DNA from 3 places in the Streptomyces sp. NPDC002499 genome. Region 3 is predicted to be linked to each of the others. Evidence: riboswitches for the same ligand, from Rfam matches in the RefSeq annotation. Region 3 holds a riboswitch; each other region holds the start of a gene.
What was found. Region 3 has a riboswitch for cyclic di-AMP ahead of ACWD5F_RS45170 (M23 family metallopeptidase). Riboswitches for the same ligand answer to the same signal wherever they lie in the genome.
Positions count from the first base shown of each region.

Region 1 (6,661 bases), on a different contig from region 3:
ATCCTTCAGGCCACCCGGGCGATCCGCGACTTGATGTCGTCCGGGGACAGCGCGCCCTTCGCCGTCACGTGGTCGCCCGAGGACTCGCCGCGCAGCCGCCGCCCGATCCACGGCACCAGGTACTCGCGCGCCCAGTGCACGTCGTCCCGCCGGACCTCCAGCGTGCCGCGGGGCGGCAGCGGGGGCCAGGCCTGGTCCGGGTCGGCCGGCACCTCGAGACCGAGCACCTGGCCCGCGCGCAGCGCCACGCGCGTGTGCCCCTCGGGCGAGAGGTGCAGCCGGTCGTCGTCCCAGGCCCGGCGGTCCTGGACGGTCTTCAGGGACCACAGGTCGAGCACGGGACAGCCGTACCGGTCGGCGACCGCGCGCACATGGCCGTTGTAGGTGGCGATCTTGCCGCGCAGATGCTTGAGCACGGGGACGCCTCGGGTGTCGAAGCCGGTCGTCACCAGGACGGTGCCGGCCGACTCGGTGAGCCGGGCGATCGCCAGCTCGAAACGCTCGGCGACCTCGTCGGGGTCGGTGCCGGGCCGGATGATGTCGTTGCCGCCCGCGCTGAAGGAGATCAGGTCCGGGGCGAGTCGGAGAGCCTGCGGAAGCTGGTCCGCCACGATCTGGTCGAGCAGCTTTCCGCGTACGGCGAGGTTGTTGTACGTGAAGTGGCCCTCGGGCTCCCGGTCCGCGAGCAGTACCGCGAACCGGTCGGCCCAACCGACCATCGCCCCGTCGGGGCCGGGGTCGCCGACGCCTTCGGTGAAGCTGTCCCCCACCGCAACGTACGACCCGATCACTGATCTGCTGTCATTCTTCGAATCGTCTGCCACAAGCGAACATGATTCACCTTCGAATGTGACCTACGCGACCGTAGGAAAGGGTTGACGTGCGGTGAGATAAGCCACTCCTAAAGTGTTCACCAAACCAGGAATAGCTTTCCGGCCACGGCTGTTGACGGCTGGAACGCCCTGCCGAAGGCGGCACCACGTCACACCGAAGGCCGGACCCGGGGATCGGGATCCGGCCTTCGGCAGCGTGTCAGGCAGGTGGTGCGGGAGGTGCGTCAGCCGACGGCGACGCCCTTCGTACGGAGGTACGCGACCGGGTCGACGTCGGAGCCGTAGTCGGGGGTCGTACGGATCTCGAAGTGCAGGTGCGGTCCGGTCACGTTGCCGGTCGCGCCGGAGAGGCCTATCTGCTGGCCCTCGGTCACGGTCTGGCCGGCCGAGACGGAGAGCTGCGAGAGGTGGGCGTACTGGGCGTAGTAGCCGTCGTTCAGCTTGATGACGACCTGGTTGCCGTACGCGCCGCCCCAGCCCGCGGAGACGACCGTGCCTGCGGCCACGGCCTTGAGCGAGGTGCCGGTCGGGACGACGAAGTCGACGCCGGTGTGGTAGCCGCTGGACCACATGCTGCCGGCCACCCGGTAGCCGGTGCCGATCGTGGCGCCGGTGACCGGAAGGGTGTAGCCGCTGGAGCTGGTGGCGGAGTCGGCGGACTGCGTGCTCGTCGAGTTCGAGGAGGCCTGGCTGTCCGAGGAGGAACTCTTCGAGGAGGAGTCCTTCGAGGACGAGGAGCCGGAATTCTTCGAGGAAGACGAGGAAGAGGGCGCGGACTCGGTGGTGCCGGTCGCGGCCTTCTTGCCGAGCGTGAGCTTCAGGCCGGGGTGGATGAGCGACGGGTCGTCGCCGACGGCCGCACGGTTGTCCGAGTAGAGCTTCTGCCAGCCGCCGGTGACGTTCTCCTCGTCGGCGATCTTCGCGAGCCAGTCGCCGGACCGCACCGAATAGGTGCGCACACCTTGGGTGTTGGCTGTGCTCTTCTTGGCCGACTTCTGTGCCGTCGACTTCTGCTGGACCGACGTCTTCTCGACATCCGGAAGCGACTGGACGGCCTTTTCCGAAACCGCCTGGGAAGCCGATTCGGAGGTGGCCGCGTGGGCGCCGGTGGCCCCCATGAGCGGGAGGGCGAGCGCGGCGCCCCCGGTGCCGGCGACGGCGATGGTGCGGGTCAGGCGCTGGGACTTGGGGCGGCGGTGCTTACCCTTCGCGGGCATGACGAATTCCTCTCCGGCGCCTGCGAGGTGAGCTGTCGGGTGCGAGCTGGAGATGCCCGGCCGTGCTTTTCGGCACGGCTTTACCCCAAGCCTGTTCCGGAGACCGGAACAGGCGGTTGTACCTGTGGGTCCCCCGCTCCTGCCGTTCACGGGTGAGTTGTGCGGACTCCGGTCGGCGGCAGGATTTGGCGTCCGTCCGGATTGGTGGCGAACGTAAGCGACCAGGACGCGAAGGAACAAGTAGAGGTTCCCTGTGAATACGTTTCTCTTGATCCCTTGCGAGAATTCACGGTCACCCTGCGTGAATTAAGGACCCGCCACCAGGCACAAACACCCTTGAAAAGCACGTGCATTACGTGGACATGCAGAACCACGCACGGTCACGGATATGACGCTCCTCACGTGACGCCACCCCAGTCCGCCTTATTCCAGAGCGAGTTGGAACGAAGGCGAACCAAGGCGCCAATTCGGACAGAAGAGTCAGATGCGACGGAGCCGAAGAACCGTCGCATCGAAGTCGCCGCGCAGTCCGGTCCGAAGTCCGTGATGCAGCAGTACGGCACCCCTGTGAACTTCGCCCGTTTCGAGGCATTCGTACGACGCTGTCGGGTCCAGCCCGCGCAGCCGCAGCGCCGGCACGGGCTCGCCGTAGCTCTGCGCCTGGAGCCAGGCGAGGACCACGGCCTCGTCCCCGAGCACGTACTGGACGGCACTGAGCCCGCCCTGCGGGGCCCGCAGCCGGTAGAGGTCACCCTGCTGCACGAGGTGCCGGATCTCCTTGTACAGGGCGACCCAGTCGCCCGCCTCGGCCAGTTCCTCCTCGGTCCACTTGGTGAGGTCGCCGCCGACGCCCAGCACGCCCGCCATGGAGCTCACGAACCGGAAGCGCAGCGAGCTGACGCGGTCGTTGAGCTGGGTGTTGGGGCTGTCGGTGACCCAGGCGGCCATCACGCGCGCGGGGTGGATCTGGGTGAAGCCGTGCTGGATGGCGAGCCGGTCGAGCGGGTCGGTGTTGTCGGAGGTCCACACCTCGTCCGTGCGGCTGATGATCCCGAGGTCGATCCGGCCGCCGCCGCCCGAGCAGGACTCGAAGGAGACTCCGGGATGCGCCGCCCGCAGCCGGTCCAACAGGGCGTACAGCGCGTGCACATGGTCGATCCACAGCCGCTGCGGGTACGCGTCGCCGGGCCAGCCGGCGTCGGTGAAGCAGCGGTTGAAGTCCCACTTCACGTAGTCGATCGGGGCGCTGGAGAGGATGGCGTCGAGCTTCTCCCAGAGGTACTCCTGGACGTCCGGCCGGGCCAGGTTGAGTACGAGCTGATTGCGGAACTCCGTCCGCTTTCGTCCCGGTTGGAACTGCACCCAGTCGGGGTGCGCGCGGTACAGGTCGCTGTCCGCGTTGACCATCTCGGGCTCGACCCAGATGCCGAACTGCATGCCGAGCGCGTGCACCTCGTCGGCGAGCGGCTTCAGGCCCCCGGGGAAGCGGTCGGGGTTGGGCGTCCAGTCGCCGAGTCCGGCCCGGTCGTTGACGCGCTTGCCGAACCAGCCGTCGTCGACCACGAACAGCTCGACACCGATCGCCGCGGCCTGCCGGGCGAGGGCGCCCTGCTGCTCCTCGGAGATGTCGAACTCGGTGGCCTCCCAGGAGTTGAACAGCACGGGCCGGTCCCGGTCCGCGTCCGGGATGACGTACGTCCGCTGGTAGGCGTGCCAGGCACGGCTCGCGCCGCCGAAGCCGCCCTCGCTCCACAGACCGGCGAAGACGGGGGTGGTGAAGGACTCCCCCGCCGCAAGGCGCAGCAGCCCGGACTCGTCGTACCCGACGCCACCGTTGATCTGCACGCGCGCGTCGGGGAGTTGCGCCACCGCGATCCGCCAGGAGCCCGACCACCCGAGCGCGCAGCCGTACACCTCGCCGCGCTCCTCGGTCGCGTCGGTGTCCAGGGCGACCCAGGGCAGGTGCTGGTGGCTGGTGTGGCCGCGGCGGCTGCCGATGACCTTCTCGCCGTAGGTGAGCGGTGCCGAGGTCAGCTGCGACTCCGCCGCCCACCGGCCGTGCAGGTGCGACAGCCGCCAGCCCTCGCGGTCGGGCAGCGTCCAGGTCGCCGAGTCTGCACGCAGAAGCTCCACGACCGGCCCCTCGTTGTCGAGGGTCACCCAGCGCTCCACGACGTCGTGCCGCATCCGGTAGTGCAGGGTGATGGCGAGCCCGTCGTCCCGGAAGCGCAGCCGCAGTTCGCCGTCCTCGCCCTCTTCGGACTCGTACGCCTCGAACCGCCACTCCGTGCCGCGCCGCTCCTCGGTGCGCACGGACAGGGCGGGCCGGACGAAGCGCGGGCCGCCCTCGACGGGGTACTCCTCGCGCCCGTCGAGCTGCGACTCGAAGCCCCGGTACTCGGGCTGCGGAAGCGCGGCCAGCGCCTCGGCGTCGGCGAGCTCGATCCGGGGGCCCCAGTGCAGATGCAGCAGGACGTCGTCCTCGGTGAGATGGACGGCGTAACTGCTCAGCGGCCCCGAAAGGAGCCACGTACGACCGTTGTCGGCGATCTCCAGCATCAAGCTCCCACACTTCCCAACAGACGCGACCAAGGACCAACATCATCAATGGTCGTGCCGCCCGAGGCAACGCCTGTGGACAACTCATTGCCCCCGGAACCCGTGTCGTATCGTCGAAGACGCACCCCGTCGGCCATCATGCCGAGCCGCGCCGGCCGGGTGGACTGGGAGGAGCCCCCGTGACGCAGCAGATCCCGTCGACCGAGCCCGAGCTGACCGGAGTCCGCAATTTCCGCGATGTGGGCGGGCTGCCGACGGTGGACGGACGGCGGGTGCGGCAGGGAGTGCTGTTCCGCAGCGGGCACTTGGCGCACGCGACCGCGGAGGACGCGGTGTTCCTCTCGTCCCTGGGGCTGCACACGATCTTCGACTTCCGCAACGCGGCCGACCAGAAGCTGGAGGGCCCGGACGTCGAGCTGCCGGGTGTGCTGAACGTGAACCTCCCGCTCACCGACCCGGCCCACGGCGCCGACTTCTGGACGATGGTCCGGGACGGCGAGATCGAGCAGCTGCGCGAGATCCTCGGCGACGGCAAGGCCGCGAACCGGATGATCAGCTCCTACCGCACGATCATCAAGGGCCGCACCGCCGAGCACGCACGCGTACTGCACGCGCTCGCCGAGGACAGCGCGCCCGCGCTGATGCACTGCGCGGCGGGCAAGGACCGCGCGGGTCTCTCCATAGCCGTGACGCTGCTCGCCCTGGGCGTCGAGCGCGAGGCGATCATCGCCGACTACCTGGAGTCGAACGCGAAGCACCGCCGCTACAAGGTGCGCCGCAGCAGCGGTGCCGAGTCCGCGTACTCCCCCGAGGTCATGGAGCTGCTCAGCCCCCTCTTCGAGGCACGCGCCGAGTATCTGACGGCGGCCTTCGACACCATCGAGGAGACGTGGGGCGACGTCGACACCTACCTGGAGCAGGGTCTGGGCGTCACCCCGGAGATCCGGGAGCGGCTGCGCGAGCGCCTGCTCGACTGACCACGGCGGCCAACCGGCCGACGGCCGGCACTACTTGGCGCCCGCGCCGACCTCGAACAGCAGGAACAGGAACGCCGCGAACACGTGCCCGGCGGCGATGTAGATGAGGAGCCGCACCCACAACGCGCGCGGGATCTTGTCTTCCATGTCTCTCATGGCGTCTCTCCGGTGATGGGGCCCAGGCACAGCGTGGCCGTGGGGCTCTGCAGCAGGGTGTGGACGAACAGCAGCTCGACCCCGTCGGGGTCCTGGGCCGCGATCCGGTGCGGGGTGAGGGAGTCGAAGTGCGCGCTGTCGCCGGGGGCGAGGCGGTGCGCGGTGTCCCCGAGGCGCAGCCGCAGCCGGCCCTTGAGGACATAGAGCCACTCCTCGCCGGGATGCACGCGCACGATGTCGCCCTGCGAGCCGTGCGGCACATGGACGCGCAGGGCCTGCATACCGCGGCCGGGCGCCCCGGCCGGCCAGTAGGTCCAGCCGCCGGCCGCGGTCGGTTCCATGTCGGCGGCGCGCACGACGGAGTCCCGGTCGGCGACCGTCTCGCCGAGCAGCTCCGAGACCGTCGTACCGTAGATACGGGCGAGGGCGAGCAGCATCGGCAGCGAAGGCTGGCGTTGCCCGGTCTCCAGTCGGGAGAGGTGGGCCGGCGACAGCCCGGCGGTGCGGGCCGCCGCCTCCAGCGTGAGGGAGGCACGGCGGCGCAGGGCGCGCAGCTGTGGAGCGACGACGGGCAGGATCTCCTCCGGCCCGTCCGCCGGCTCCGTCTCGGGAGAGCTCATGCTCTCCATTCAGCCGCAGGCTTGTCTCTGGGGCAAATTTCTTGCCTCAGAGACAAAACCCGCAGCCCCGCCGCGTGCGACGCCCGCTAGCGGTTGGCGACCGCCTGCTTCACCAGCGTCTTGCTGAAGTCCCACATCAGCCCGCCACCGCTGTGCGCGTCGTCCATCACGGCCGTGAACGCGTCCACGAACCGGTCCACCTCCCGCTCACCGACGACCAGTGGCGGGATCAGCTTGATCACCTCCAGGTGGTCGCCGGAGACCTGGGTGAGGATCCGGTGCCGTTGCAGGAGCGGTAC
Region 1 covers NZ_JBSFXO010000008.1:286,203-292,863, reverse strand. The annotation lists gene ACWD5F_RS24155 (SGNH/GDSL hydrolase family protein) at 6-791, opposite strand; gene ACWD5F_RS24150 (M23 family metallopeptidase) at 1,058-2,050, opposite strand; cyclic di-AMP (ydaO/yuaA leader) riboswitch at 2,053-2,224, opposite strand; gene ACWD5F_RS24145 (alpha-galactosidase) at 2,531-4,609, opposite strand; gene ACWD5F_RS24140 (tyrosine-protein phosphatase) at 4,789-5,586, shown strand; gene ACWD5F_RS24135 (DUF6126 family protein) at 5,617-5,742, opposite strand; gene ACWD5F_RS24130 (helix-turn-helix domain-containing protein) at 5,739-6,362, opposite strand; gene ACWD5F_RS24125 (aspartate aminotransferase family protein) at 6,449-6,661, opposite strand, start outside.
Region 1: linked by a shared signal. The riboswitch ahead of ACWD5F_RS24150 (M23 family metallopeptidase) and the one ahead of ACWD5F_RS45170 (M23 family metallopeptidase) in region 3 are both predicted to bind cyclic di-AMP.

Region 2 (6,661 bases), on a different contig from region 3:
CCTCGGCTCGTACCGCTCGGTCCTGTGGGGCGGCGTCCTGATCGCCTGCGGCCACTACGCGATGGCCGTGCCGACCGGGACCATGACCTGGGTCGGCCTCGGGCTGATCAGCGGGGGCACCGGGCTGCTCAAGCCCAACGTGGCCACCATGGTCGGCAAGCTGTACCGGACCGACGACGAGCGCCGGGACGCCGGTTTCGCGCTCTACTACATGGCGATCAACGTCGGCGCCTTCGCGGGCCCGCTGATCACCGGCTGGCTCGGCGATCACAAGGGCTGGCACTGGGGCTTCTCGGCGGCGGCGGTCGGCATGACCTTCGGGCTCATCCAGTACGTGGCCGGCCGCCGTCACCTGGCCGGGCGCAGCAACACGGCGGAGTTCGCGCTCGCGCCGGACGGAATGCGCCGGGCGGTCCGGCTGATCGTCGTCGGCATCCTGGTCGCCGCCGCGCTCGCCGTCCTGCTGGCCGGGGTGGGCTGGCTGACCATGGACCGCTTCGTCGACCTGCTGACGGTGGTCTCCGTGATCGCGCCGGTCGTCTACTTCGCGGTGATGTTCATGAGCCCGCGGGTGACGCCCGGGGAACGCGGCCGGCTGCGCCCGTACATCGTGCTGTTCCTCGCCTCGACGGTCTTCAACTTCATCCTCTTCCAGGCGTACTCGACGATGATGCTGCTGGCCTCGACCAACGCCGAGACGTCCATCCTCGGCTTCGACTTCCCGGCCAGCTGGTACGCCTCCGCGCTCGGCGCCTTCGAGGTCGGGCTCGCGCCCGTGGTCGCCACGCTGTGGGTGCGGATGGGACCGCGCCAGCCGCACGCCTCCAACAAGATCGCGATCGGGGTCGTGCTGGGCGGCCTGTCGTTCCTGCTCATGGTCCTGCCGACCAGCGGGCACAGCGGCGACGACTACCTGATGTCGGTCTGGTGGATCGTCGGCTCCTACCTGCTGCTCGGCCTCGGCGACATCCTCCTGGAGACCTCCGGCATGTCCGCCACCACCAAGCTCGCCCCGGCCGCCTTCTCCAGCCAGACCATGTCCCTCTGGTTCCTGTCCCTCGCACTCGCCAACGGCATCCAGGCCCAGACGGTGAAGCTCTACGACGACGTCTCCAAGCCGGCCTACTTCGGCGTCAACGGCGCGATCGCGGTGGCCGCGGGCCTCGCGGTGATCGCCGCGGCGCCCTGGCTGCGCCGCACGATGCACCCGGTCCACTGAAGCCCACGCAGCCACAGGGGTCACGCTCATGCGCATCCGAACGTCCTTCCCTTACGAGACGACCCACGAGGACCTCCGTGTCCGGCTGCCCGACGGAACGCGGTTGTACGCCCGCGTATGGCGACCGCTCACCGAGGAGCCCGTACCCGCGCTCCTCGAGTACCTGCCGTACCGCCTGACCGACTGGACCGCGCCCCGCGACGCCCAGCGGCACCCCTGGTACGCCGGGCACGGCTACGCCTCCGTCCGGGTCGACGTGCGCGGGCACGGCAACAGCGAGGGCATGCCCGGTGACGAGTACTCCGTGACCGAGCTGGCCGACGGGGTCGAGGTGGTCAACTGGCTTGCCGCGCAGCCCTGGTGCGACGGCAAGGTGGGCATGTTCGGCATCTCCTGGGGCGGCTTCAACTCCCTCCAGCTCGCGGCCCTCGCGCCCGAGCCGCTCAAGGCGGTCGTCACCGTCTGCTCGACGGACGACCGTTATGACAACGACGTGCACTACATGGGTGGTTCCGTCCTCGCCGTCGACATGCACGCGTGGGCGGCGACCATGCTCGCCTTCGTCTCCCGCCCGCCGGACCCGCTCCATGTGGGCGAGGAATGGCGGGACATGTGGCTCAAGCGCCTGGAAGCGGTCGACCCCTTCATCCACACCTGGCTGGCCCACCAGACCCGGGACGACTACTGGCGGCACGGCAGCGTCTGCGAGGACTACGGCGCGATCGACGCGGCCGTCCTGGCGGTGGGCGGCTGGCACGACCCGTACCGCGACACCGTGCTGCGGCTCGTCGAGCACCTCCCGGCGGACCGGGTACGGGGGCTGATCGGCCCCTGGTCCCACCAGTACCCGGACCGCGGCCTGCCGCCGGGACCGGCGATCGGCTTCCTCCAGGAGACCCTGCGCTGGTGGGACCACTGGCTCAAGGGCAAGGACACCGGCGTCATGGCCGACCCGCTCCTGCGCTCCTACGTCAGCGACTCGCACCCGCCGGCCACGGTCTACGACACCCTGCCGGGCCGTTGGGTCGGCGAGCCGGCCTGGCCCTCGCCGCACGTCAAGACGACGACGTACGGGCTGCGGGGCGCCCCCGCGATCGTCCGGTCGCCCATGCACACCGGTGTGGACGCGGGCCGGTTCTTCCCCTTCGGGAACGAGGCCGATCTGCCGCCGGACCAGCGGGACGAGGACGCGCGGTCGGCGTGCTTCGAGTTCGAGGTGCCGGCGGAGACGTGGGTGCTGGGGCGGCCGAGGGTTCGGCTGCGGCTGACCTCGGAGGTGGCGCGGGGGCAGGTGATCGCCCGGCTGTGCGATGTGGCGCCGGACGGTTCGTCGACGCTGGTCACCCGGGGGGCGCTGAACCTGTCGGCGCGGTTCGGGCGGGGGCGGGCGGTGCCCTGGACGCCGGGCGCGGTGGAGGACGTGACCTTCGAGCTGAACGGCATCGGGTACGCCATTCCGGCCGGGCATCGCATCCGGCTCGCGGTGTCCTCGGCGTACTGGCCCTGGATCTGGCCCCAGCCGGAGTCGGCGGCCGGCTTCACGATGGACCCGGAGGGCAGCGCGCTCGAACTCCCGGTGCGGGAGCGGGAGTCGGTGGACGGCATTCGCTTCGAGGAGCCCGAGGAGGCCGAGCCGCTCGGGGTCAACCACCCGGCCACGCTGGACGAGCCACGGCCCGAGCGGCTGGTCGTGCGGGATGTCGCGAAGGGTGAGTGGCGGCTGGAGGTGGATCCCCGGTACGGCGGCACGCGCGTGTATCCGGACGGCTTGGAGTTCACCGAGGACGCGCTGGAGACGTACACGATCGACGAGACGGATCCGTTGTCGGCGCGCGCCCGGTCCGACTGGTCGATCCGGCTGCATCGGCCGGAGCAGGCCTGGGACACCACCGTGCGCACCCGGTCGGAGATTACTTGCGACGAAACGGACTTTATTACGTCGAATGAGGTGATCTGCACCGAGGGCGGCGAGGTGATCTTTCATCGGACCTGGGAGAAGAGGGTTCCGAGAACTGCCAGTTGAGGATGAATGCCCGTTTTGCCGTTCTTAATCCTGCCGTGACTTGGGTCACGCGAATCTGTGCGCGGCCTGTGCCCCGACATGTCGGCGTTTCTCCTTTCGCCGCTTGACAGTTGACCCTTGGCAGGCGCAAAGGATCAAGCGCCCCATAGGCCTCAGACCAAGGTCAATAGGGTCGATGTGTGAATCCGGTACTTGTTCCGGACATGTGCTCTCGCATACGTTCCCGCCCTGTCGGGTGGAACGCCGAATCCTGCCGCCGCCCGGCATCCCAGTCACGAACTCACCGCACGGCAGGAGCGGGGGACCCAGGTAAGTCGCCGGACCGGTCAGCACGACCGGGACGGCTCGGGGTTAAGTCACGTCCGCAAGGGCGTGGCCGGGCACCTCCCAGCCCGAACCCGACAGCTCACCTCGCAGGCGACGGAGAGGAACCTCGTCATGCCTGCATCCGCTCAGCACCGCCGCAGCCGCAACTCCCGCCTCGTCCGCAAGCTCGCCGTGCTCGGCACGGGGGCCGCGGTGCTCGCCCTCCCCGTCATCGGCGCGACCAGCGCGTCCGCGGCTCCCTCGTCGACGGTGACCGCCGCGTCGCTGGGGTACTCCAACACCCTCGACGGCTGGATCCGCGCCTCGCTCCAGGTCATGGCGCAGAACGGGATCCCGGGCACGTACGACGGCATCTACCGCAACGTGATCCGTGAGTCGTCCGGCAACCAGTACGCCATCAACAACTGGGACTCCAACGCCGCGGCCGGCACCCCGTCCAAGGGCCTGCTCCAGGTGATCGACCCGACGTTCGCCGCGTACCACGTGGCCGGCACGTCGTTCGACCCGTACGACCCGGTCGCGAACATCACGGCTGCCTGCAACTACGCGGCGGCGGTCTACGGCTCCATCGACAACGTGTATGGGGCCTACTGAGCCACCCCGTAAAGGGTTACTCCCAGAAGAGTCTTTCGAGGACGACGGCGATGCCGTCGTCCTCGTTCGACAAGGTGATCTCGTCCGCCACCGCCTTGAGTTCGGGGTGGGCGTTGGCCATGGCCACTCCGTGGGCGGCCCAGTCGAACATGGGGATGTCGTTGGGCATGTCGCCGAAAGCGATCGTCTCGTGCGGGCCCAGGCCCAGGTGACGGGCGGCCAGAGCCAGGCCCGTCGCCTTCGTGACTCCGCATGGCTGGAGTTCGACGGTGCCGGGTCCCGACATGGTGACGGTGGCCAGTGAACCGACCACGGTGCGGGCGGTTGTCGCCAACTCGTCGTCGGACAGGTCGGGATGGCGCAGCAGCACCTTGCTGATCGGTTCGTGCCACAGGTCGTCGCGTCGGCCGACCTGGACGGCGGGCAGCGTGGGGTGCGGCATGAGGTAGCCGGGCTCGATGAGCGTGAGTCCGTCCACGCCGTCCTGGTCCACGGCCGCGTACACCTGCCCGACCTCCGCCTCGATCTTGCCGAGCGCGGTCTCGGCCAACTCCCGGTCCAGCGTGACCGACCAGAGCAGCCGGTCCGCGCCGGCGTCGTACACCTGCGCGCCCTGCCCGCACACCGCGAGCCCCTTGCTGCCCAGGTCGTCGAGGAGCGGGCGCACTCTCGGGGCCGGCCGTCCGGTCACGACGAGATGGCGGGCCCCGGCGCCGACCGCCCGCGCGAGCGCGGCGAGAGACCGGTCGGAGAGGGTGTCGTCGCCCCGGAGCAGGGTGCCGTCCAGATCCGTGGCGATGAGTGAATATGCGAGGGGTGCGGCCATGATCAGAGAATACGGATGGAAAGCCCGGCTAACTCGACGCGAACCGGACGGTTGCTGCCTACATATGCGTTGAGGGGCGGACGGTGCTCCGCGCACGCCACTCGCGCCGCGCTCACGCCGACTCGCGGATCACCAACTCGGTCGGCAGCAGCACCCCCGCCGTGTCCTCCCCGGCGATCTGCGCGAGCAGCATGCGGACCATCTCGGCGCTGATGCGGTCGTAGGGCTGGCGCATGGTGGTGAGGGCCGGGGTGCCCGCGGTGGCCGCGGCCGAGTCGTCGAAGCCCCCGACAGCGATGTCATCGGGGACCGAACGGCCCGACTGCTGAAGGGTGTTGACGACGCCGAGGGCCATCAGGTCGGAGGCCACGAACACCGCGTCCATGTCGGGGGCCCGGTCCAGGAGCCGGCGGGCCGCCTCCTCGCCGCCGGTGCGGCGGTAGTCGCCCTCGACGACGAGCGCCGGGTCGTAGGGCAGGCCCACCTCGGTGAGGACGTCGCGGTAGCCGGCCAGCCGGTCGGGGCCGCCCGCCGTGTCGAGCGGTCCGGTGACCATGCCGATACGGCGTCGGCCGCGCGCGATGAGATGGCGCACCATCTCCTGGGCGCCCTCGCGGTCGGCCGCCGCCACGTAGCTGACCTTGGAGCCGATGCCGACCGGCTTGCCGCAGGCCACCAACGGGATGCCGGCGTCGCGGAGTTCGGCGGCGACCGGGTCTCCGCCGTGGTTGGAGACGAGCAGGACGCCGTCGACATGGCCCGATGTGATGTACCGGGTCAGCCGGCGACGGTCGTCCTCGGACGAGGCCAGCATCAGCAGCAGCGGGATGTCGTGCCGGGCCAGGTGCTCGGTGCAACCCCGCAGCAGCACATTGAAGTTGGGGTCCTCGAAGAACTTCTCCTGCGGCTCGGTCAGGAGGAACGCCACCGAGTCCGACCGGCCCGTACTCAGGCTGCGGGCATGCCGGTTGACGACGTACCCCGTCTTCCTGATCGCCGACTCCACCGCGCCGCGCGCGGCCGGCGAGACGTAGTGGCCCCCGTTCAGGAACCGGGAGACGGTCCCCCGGGAGACCCCTGCCTCCCGGGCCACGTCGTGGATGGTGGGCGGTTTGCGGCGTCCGTTCGGACTGGTGGCCATGGTCCTCGTTCTGCCGGGTCGGTGCGGTGGGGGGAAGTCCGGTGCGGTGGCGGGCGGTTCGGCTCAGGCCTTGACGGATCCGCTGAGCAGGTCGAGGGACCAGAAGCGCTGGATCACCAGGAAGAGCGCGATCAGCGGCAGGATCGCGAGGAAACAGCCCATGATGACCAGGGTGTAGAGGGCGGGCTGCGAGGCGCCCTGGTTGAGCAGGGTGTAAAGACCCAGCGTGATCGGGAACTTGGTGTCGTCCGCGAGCATCACGTACGGCAGCAGGAAGTTGTTCCAGATGCCGACGAACTGGAACAGGAACACCGTGATGAGGCCCGGCATCATCATCGGCACCGCGATCCGCGAGAAGATCCGCCACTCGCTCGCGCCGTCCATGCGGGCGGCTTCGAGGAGTTCGGCGGGCACGGAGGCGGCCGCGTAGATACGGACGAGGTAGACCCCGTACGGGGAGAGGATCGACGGCAGGAGCATCGACCAGTACGAGTCGGCCAGGCCCAGCTTCGAGAGGAGCAGGTACTGCGG
Region 2 covers NZ_JBSFXO010000018.1:173,866-180,526, reverse strand. The annotation lists gene ACWD5F_RS42480 (peptide MFS transporter) at 1-1,219, shown strand, start outside; gene ACWD5F_RS42475 (CocE/NonD family hydrolase) at 1,248-3,242, shown strand; cyclic di-AMP (ydaO/yuaA leader) riboswitch at 3,514-3,677, shown strand; gene ACWD5F_RS42470 (transglycosylase SLT domain-containing protein) at 3,681-4,163, shown strand; gene ACWD5F_RS42465 (HAD family hydrolase) at 4,180-4,989, opposite strand; gene ACWD5F_RS42460 (LacI family DNA-binding transcriptional regulator) at 5,102-6,130, opposite strand; gene ACWD5F_RS42455 (carbohydrate ABC transporter permease) at 6,194-6,661, opposite strand, start outside.
Region 2: linked by a shared signal. The riboswitch ahead of ACWD5F_RS42470 (transglycosylase SLT domain-containing protein) and the one ahead of ACWD5F_RS45170 (M23 family metallopeptidase) in region 3 are both predicted to bind cyclic di-AMP.

Region 3 (6,661 bases):
ACCGCGCCCCGCCTCTTCGGCCCGGGTCCCTACCAGCCAGGCCGCCTCCGCCTCCTCGAAACCCGGCAGATCGAGGACGTCGTCCTCATGCGCTACGAGCCCACCGCCCCCGGCACCGGCCCGCTCCCCACCGCCGCCGACCACCACTGGCTCCGCCTCGCCTGCGAACTGGCCACCCACTGCCCGCCCTCCACCACCGCCTTCAGCGTCGGCGCGGTCGTGGTCGCCGCCGACGGCACGGAGCTGGCCCGCGGCCACTCCCGCGAGGGCGGCGACCCGGTGGTCCACGCGGAGGAGGCGGCCCTGGCCAAACTCGCCCCCACGGACCCCCGCCTCCCGTCGGCCACGATCTACAGCAGCCTCGAACCCTGCGCCCACCGAGCCTCCCGCCCCAAGCCCTGCGCCCAGCTCATCCTCGACGCGGGCGTACGCCGCGTGGTCACGGCCTGGCGCGAGCCGGACACGTTCGTGACGGCGGCGGACGGGAACGGCCTGCTGGCGGGGCAGGGCGTCGAGGTGGTCGTGATCCCGGAGTACGAGGAGCAGGCGAAGCAACCCAACGGCCACCTCTTCGGCTGACCTCGAGCATTTCCAGCCCCACACCAACGCGCCCCACGGTCCGATCGGCCCAACAGATCCTGCGCCCAACTCCCCGAAGGGTCACGCTGCGAGTGACCCGGAGTGGACATACGCGGAGGTACTGGTACCAGTGAGGTCATCCCGAAAACGAGCCGCCGTGCTCCTGATCGCGCCCCTTCTCACCGTGACCGTCGCCTCGTGCGGCAGCACGGACACCGGTACCCGGACCATGGCCCGCGCCCTCCCCCCGGACGCCACGTTCACCCACCCCGGCGTGCTGGTCAGCAAGGCGCAGCTGGACTCCGTACGAAAGATCGTCACCGCCGGGAAGCAGCCGTGGCTGAAGGCGTTCCTCGAGATGCGGGACAGCAAGTACGGGTCGTACAAGTACCGCCCCGAGCCGTACGAGAACGTCGACTGTCCCTGGGGCGGCAAGGTCGCGCAGGGGTGTGTGGAAGAGCGGGAGGACGCGATCGCCGCGTACACGCAGGCACTGCTCTTCAGCGTCACCGGCAAGCAGGAGCACGCGCTGAAGGCGCGGGAGATCATGGACGCCTGGTCGGCGAAGATCAAGCGGCACTCCGAGGAGGACGCGGGGCTCCAGACCGCGTGGGCCGGGTCGACGTGGGCGCGGGCCGCGGAGATCGTGCGGTACGCGCCGGGGGCCGGGTGGCCGGCGGACCGGGTCGCGCGGTTCGAGAAGATGCTGCGGACCGCGTATCAGCCGTACGTCACCGAGAAGCTGCCCGACTACAACGGCAACTGGGACCTCGCGATGACCGACGCGGCGATCGGCATCGCCGTCTTCACCAACGACCACAAGGCCTTCGACGCCGCCCTCGCCCGGTTCCGTGACCGCGTGCCCGCCTACTTCTACCTGGAGAAGGACGGCAAGGTGCCGCTGACCGTGGCCGGGTCGACCATGAACACGCCGCAGAAGCTGACGACGTACTGGTTCAAGCAGGGGACGTACAAGGACGGCGTCGCGCAGGAGACCTGCCGCAACTTCAAGCACGTCGGCTACTCGCTCGCCGCCACCGCCCACATCGCCGAGACGGCCTGGCACCAGGGCGTCGACCTGTACGGCGAGGTCAAGGACCGGCTGACCGCGGCCCTCGCCTTCCACGCCCGCTACCAGCTGGGCGAGAACCCGCCCGCGTGGCTGTGCGGCGGGAAGGTCGACCGGAACATGGGTCCGGATCTTGAGGTCGCCCTCAACCATCTGGAGGACCGGCTCGGCGGTTCCGTCCCGGCCGCCCACAAGCTGGCAGAGGAGACCCGCCCGGCCGGCACCGACGATCTCTTCGTCTCCTGGGAGACCCTGACCCACGCCGGAAACCCGGCGGCCTGACCGGCCCGTCGCTCCCCGGCCGCTCCTTGGTCACTCCCGTCCCGCGGATGGCGTACAGTGGAGAACACAACGGCGCGGGGTGGAGCAGCTCGGTAGCTCGCTGGGCTCATAACCCAGAGGTCGCAGGTTCAAATCCTGTCCCCGCTACTAACGGCCCAGGGCCGGAGTCCGGATCATCGGACTCCGGCCCTGAGTCATTTCCCCCTCGGCTTTCTGACCGTTGTCACGCCCGGTGAGCAGGCGAACGCCCTCCGCCCAACAACTGACATCCCGTCAATGCCTGTGTGGATCCACAGGCTTGGTCAACTCGCCCGATTTTCACCGGTCATGGCCTGAACGTCCTGCGTGAAAACGTTAATGATCAAGCCGAACAGCTTGGAATCCCTGCCCCGTGTCTATTAACGTTCGATAACGCAGCGCGGTCGTCCCAGCCGTCACAAGAGTCGGCTCCGTGCGCACGTGCCGAATCCCGCAAGGGAACCGGGGAACCACCAACTTGGGGTGAATCGCAAGTAGTCCGTCGTGTACGCACGAATGGTTTACGCGCGTAGGAGACCTTCCTGCTCCGAACCCGTCAGCTAACCCGGTAGGCGAGAAGGAAGGAAGGAGTACGCCCAGGTGGCGTCCAACCCCCCTGCCCCGGCGGCCCCGTTCGTGCCGAGCCAGCGTGACAACGAGACGTTCGGCTACGGCGGATACCGCACCGACGAGGGCCCTTGGGAGGAATGGAACCCCACCGAGGATTCCGTCCGTCCCAACCGCGGTCGCCACCGCGTCTCCAAGCAGCGCGGTGGTGGCGGGGGATTCGCCCGCAGCTCCACCGTCCTGGGCGTCGGTGTCATAGCCGCGGTGAGCGCGGGCGGCATGGCCAGCGCCAACACCGGCAAGCCGCCGGTCTCCATCTCCGTGCCCGACCTGCCGAACGTCGGCTCGGTCTTCGGTGAGACCTCCAGCCCCGCCAAGGGGTCCCCGACCGCGCTCAGCAGCGTCGGCGTGACCTCCAGCGAGACCGCGCAGGGCACCAAGGACGCCGGCGAGGTGCTGCGCGACCGCATCATGGCGCAGGCCGAGTCGCAGCGGGTCCAGGTCGACAGCAAGGTCCAGTACGCCACCGAGGCCTCCCTCTCCAAGCAGGTCGACGACGCCGCCGCGAAGGCGGAGAAGGCGGCCGCCGCCAAGGCCGCCGCCGCGAAGAAGAAGGCGGAGGCGGAGGCCAAGAAGAAGGCCGAGGCCGCGAAGCTGGCGGAGCTGGCCACGCAGTACCGGCTGCCGGTCGCCTCGTACACGATCACCGGCACCTTCGGGCAGGCCGGTTCCCTGTGGTCCTCCGGCTACCACACGGGCCTCGACTTCGCCGCCCCCACGGGCACGCTCATCAAGGCCATCCACAGCGGCACCGTCACGGAGGCCGGCTGGGCGGGCTCGTACGGCTACCGCACGATCCTCACCCTCGACGACGGTACGGAGCTGTGGTTCTGCCACCAGTCGTCGATCGGCGTGAGTGTGGGCCAGAAGGTCGCCACCGGCGATGTCATCGGCCGCGTGGGCGCCACCGGCAACGTGACCGGGGCGCACCTGCACCTGGAGGTCCACCCGAACGGCCAGGCCGACGGGATCGACCCGATGGCGTGGCTGCGCAGCAAGGGCCTCACCCCCTGAGGCAGTAGCCGTCGGCAGACACCGACACACCTCGCCAGGTTCCCGGAACAGCGGACTCCGCTTGTTTACGGGAACTTTGCGGCTCCGGCGGAAGATCGGTCTCCGGGGCCGGCGTTGATGTGAAGCATGACGTCCTCCTCTGCTTCTCTGCGCAAGCTCGGCTCCTCCGACCTCGAGGTCTTCCCCCTCTCCCTCGGCGGCAACGTCTTCGGCTGGACGGCGGACGAGGCGACCTCCTTCGCCGTCCTGGACGCCTACGCGGCGGCCGGCGGCAACTTCGTCGACACCGCCGACTCCTACACGGCCTGGATCGAGGGCAACTCGGGCGGCGAGTCCGAGACGATCATCGGCAAGTGGGTCAAGGCCCGCGGCAACCGCGCCGACGTCGTCATCGCGACCAAGGTCAGCCAGCACCCCGAGTACAAGGGCCTGTCCGGCGCGAACATCAAGGCCGCCGCCGACGCCTCGCTGCGCCGCCTGGACACCGACTACATCGACCTCTACTACACCCACTTCGACCAGCCCGAGATCCCGGTCGAGGAGATCATCGGCGCGCTCGACGAGCTGGTGCGGGCGGGCAAGGTGCGCAACATCGCCGTCTCCAACATCACGCCTGAGCGGCTGCGGGAGTCCCTGGAGTTCTCCGACCGCGAGGACCTCGCCCGGTACGTGGCCATCCAGCCGCACTACAACCTGGTCTCCCGCGACACCTACGAGGGCGAGCTGCGGGACATCGCCGCCACGGCGGGCCTCGCCGCCGTCCCCTACTTCGGCCTGGCCGCCGGCTTCCTCACCGGCAAGTACCGGCCCGGTACGACGGTCGAGAGCGCGCGGGCGGGCCGCGCCGGCGCCTACCTGGAGTCGGAGCGGGGGCAGCGGGTGCTGACCGCCCTCGACGAGATCGCCGCCGCCCATGACGCGCAGGTGGCGACCGTGGCCCTGGCCTGGCTCGCCGCCCAGCCGACGGTGGCCGCGCCGATCGCGTCCGCGCGCACGCTGGAGCAGTTGCCGGCGCTGCTGGCGGTGGCGGACCTGACGCTGACGGAGACGGAGATCGGCCGCTTGACGCAGGCGTCGGCCTGATCGGTCCCTGAGCTAGGTGATCCTCGATCCGGGCGACCCTCGAACTGCGCGATCCCTGGTCTACGGCTGGTACGGGTTGTACGCGGGGTACGGCGACGCCGGATAGGCGGGCTGCGCCGGATACCCGTACACCCCGTACACCGGCCAGGGCGGGGCGGTCACCGCGACCGGCGGGGCCGTCGTCCTGGCCGCGTAGTCCAGCGCCGGGCGGGCCACGTCCTTGCGGCGCCACAGCTCGGCGAGCAGTTCTCGTTCCCGTACGACGAAGTCGGCGCCGGCCCGGCCGCGGCGCCCCCGGTGCCGTAGGAACGCCAGGGAGGTCGCGTACGCCTCGTACTGGGCGACCGCCCTTGCCGCGGGCTTGCCGTAGTGGCGGGCGGCGTAGTCGCGGGCGAGGCGGCGGGCGCGCATGGAGCCGAGTGCGAACGGCTCGGCGGGGGTGAGCCAGCCGGCCATGGTGTAGGCGGGGAGCTCTTCGCGCACGGTCCGCAGTTCGCGCTGTCGGGTCCAGATGACCAGCCAGGTCAGCAGCCCGAACGAGGGCACCATGAACGCGGCGTAGACCCCGAAGAACCCGTACTCGCCGAACGTCGACGAGCTGTTCCAGATCGCGTGCATGCCCATCGCGAGCAGCAGCCCCGACAGTGGGGCGAGGACGCGGCGCAGGTGCTGGCGGTCTCCCGAGAGCGCGGCGATGCCGAAGCCGATGCCCGTGCAGACGGTGAAGAGGGGGTGCGCGAACGGCGACATGATGATGCGGACGAAGAAGGTCGCCGCGGTGACGGAGGCGATGCCGCGGTCGCCGGTCAGCTGGTCGGTGCCGAAGGCGGTCCCCAGGTAGAGGATGTTCTCGGTGAACGCGAAGCCGGTGGCGGTGACGCCGGCTATCACCACCCCGTCGACGATCCCGGTGAAGTCCCGGCGCCGGAACAGGAAGAGGAGCAGGACGGCCGCGGCCTTCGCCGACTCCTCGACGATCGGCGCTATCACCGTCGCGCCGAGAGTGTCCGCGCTGGAGGGGTCCGCGGTCGCCGTCGCGATCCATCTGGTCGCGAAGCTGTTGGCGACGATCGCTATCAGCGCCGCCGCGCAGGCGCCCCAGGCGAAGGCGAAGATCAGATTGCGCCACGGTCCCGGTTCGACCCGGTCGAGCCAGCGGAAGGCGGCTATGAGGAGCGGCACGGGCAGCACGGCGAGGCCGAGTCCGACCAGGAACCCCTCGGTGCCGGTCTGTTGACGCACCAGGGCGAGAATGACGAGCCCGGAGAGCGCGAGCAGCGTACTGAGCGCGCCGTACCGCACCCACCGCCGCTGCCACCAGTGGGCGTGCCCGAGCGCACCACCGGCGGGATCGCCGGCGTACGGCGGATTCGTCGGGTACGGGGGACACGTGGCCACGGCATTGACCCTAACGAGGGAGGGCGCTGCCCGCGCTGCCCGCGGAGGCTTCAGGCGCCGGTGGGGGGTTGGTAGTTGTGTCGCTCTTCGCGGTCCTGGTCACTGGGCTCTTCGCGATGCTGTACGCGACGGAAGAGCAGGTCGTTCACGACATGACCCTTCTCCAGCCCCTGGCCCTCGAAACGGGTCAGCGGCCGGAACTCCGGACGCGACGCGAAACCGCCGTCGGACGCGGTGTTCTCGAACTCCGGGTGCGCGGTCAGTACGTCGAGCATCTGTTCGGCGTACGGCTCCCAGTCGGTCGCGCAGTGCACGATGCCGCCGGGTCTGATGCGGCTCGCGGCGAGGTCCAGGAACTCCGGCTGGATCAGCCGCCGCTTGTGGTGCCGCTTCTTGGGCCACGGGTCCGGGAAGTAGACGCGCAGCCCGTCGAGCGCGTCCGGGGCGAGCATCTCGCGCAGCAGGATGATGGCGTCGCCATTGCCGACGCGGACGTTGGGCAGGCCGCTCTGGTCGGCGAGGTTGAGCAGATTGCCCTGGCCGGGGGTGTGCACGTCCACGGCGAGGATGTTGGTGCCCGGCTCTGCGGCG
Region 3 covers NZ_JBSFXO010000026.1:7,458-14,118, forward strand. The annotation lists gene ACWD5F_RS45155 (dihydrofolate reductase family protein) at 1-579, shown strand, start outside; gene ACWD5F_RS45160 (alginate lyase family protein) at 809-1,930, shown strand; tRNA gene ACWD5F_RS45165 (tRNA-Met) at 2,004-2,077, shown strand; cyclic di-AMP (ydaO/yuaA leader) riboswitch at 2,381-2,538, shown strand; gene ACWD5F_RS45170 (M23 family metallopeptidase) at 2,549-3,589, shown strand; gene ACWD5F_RS45175 (aldo/keto reductase) at 3,716-4,672, shown strand; gene ACWD5F_RS45180 (PrsW family intramembrane metalloprotease) at 4,733-6,070, opposite strand; gene trmB (tRNA (guanosine(46)-N7)-methyltransferase TrmB) at 6,121-6,661, opposite strand, start outside.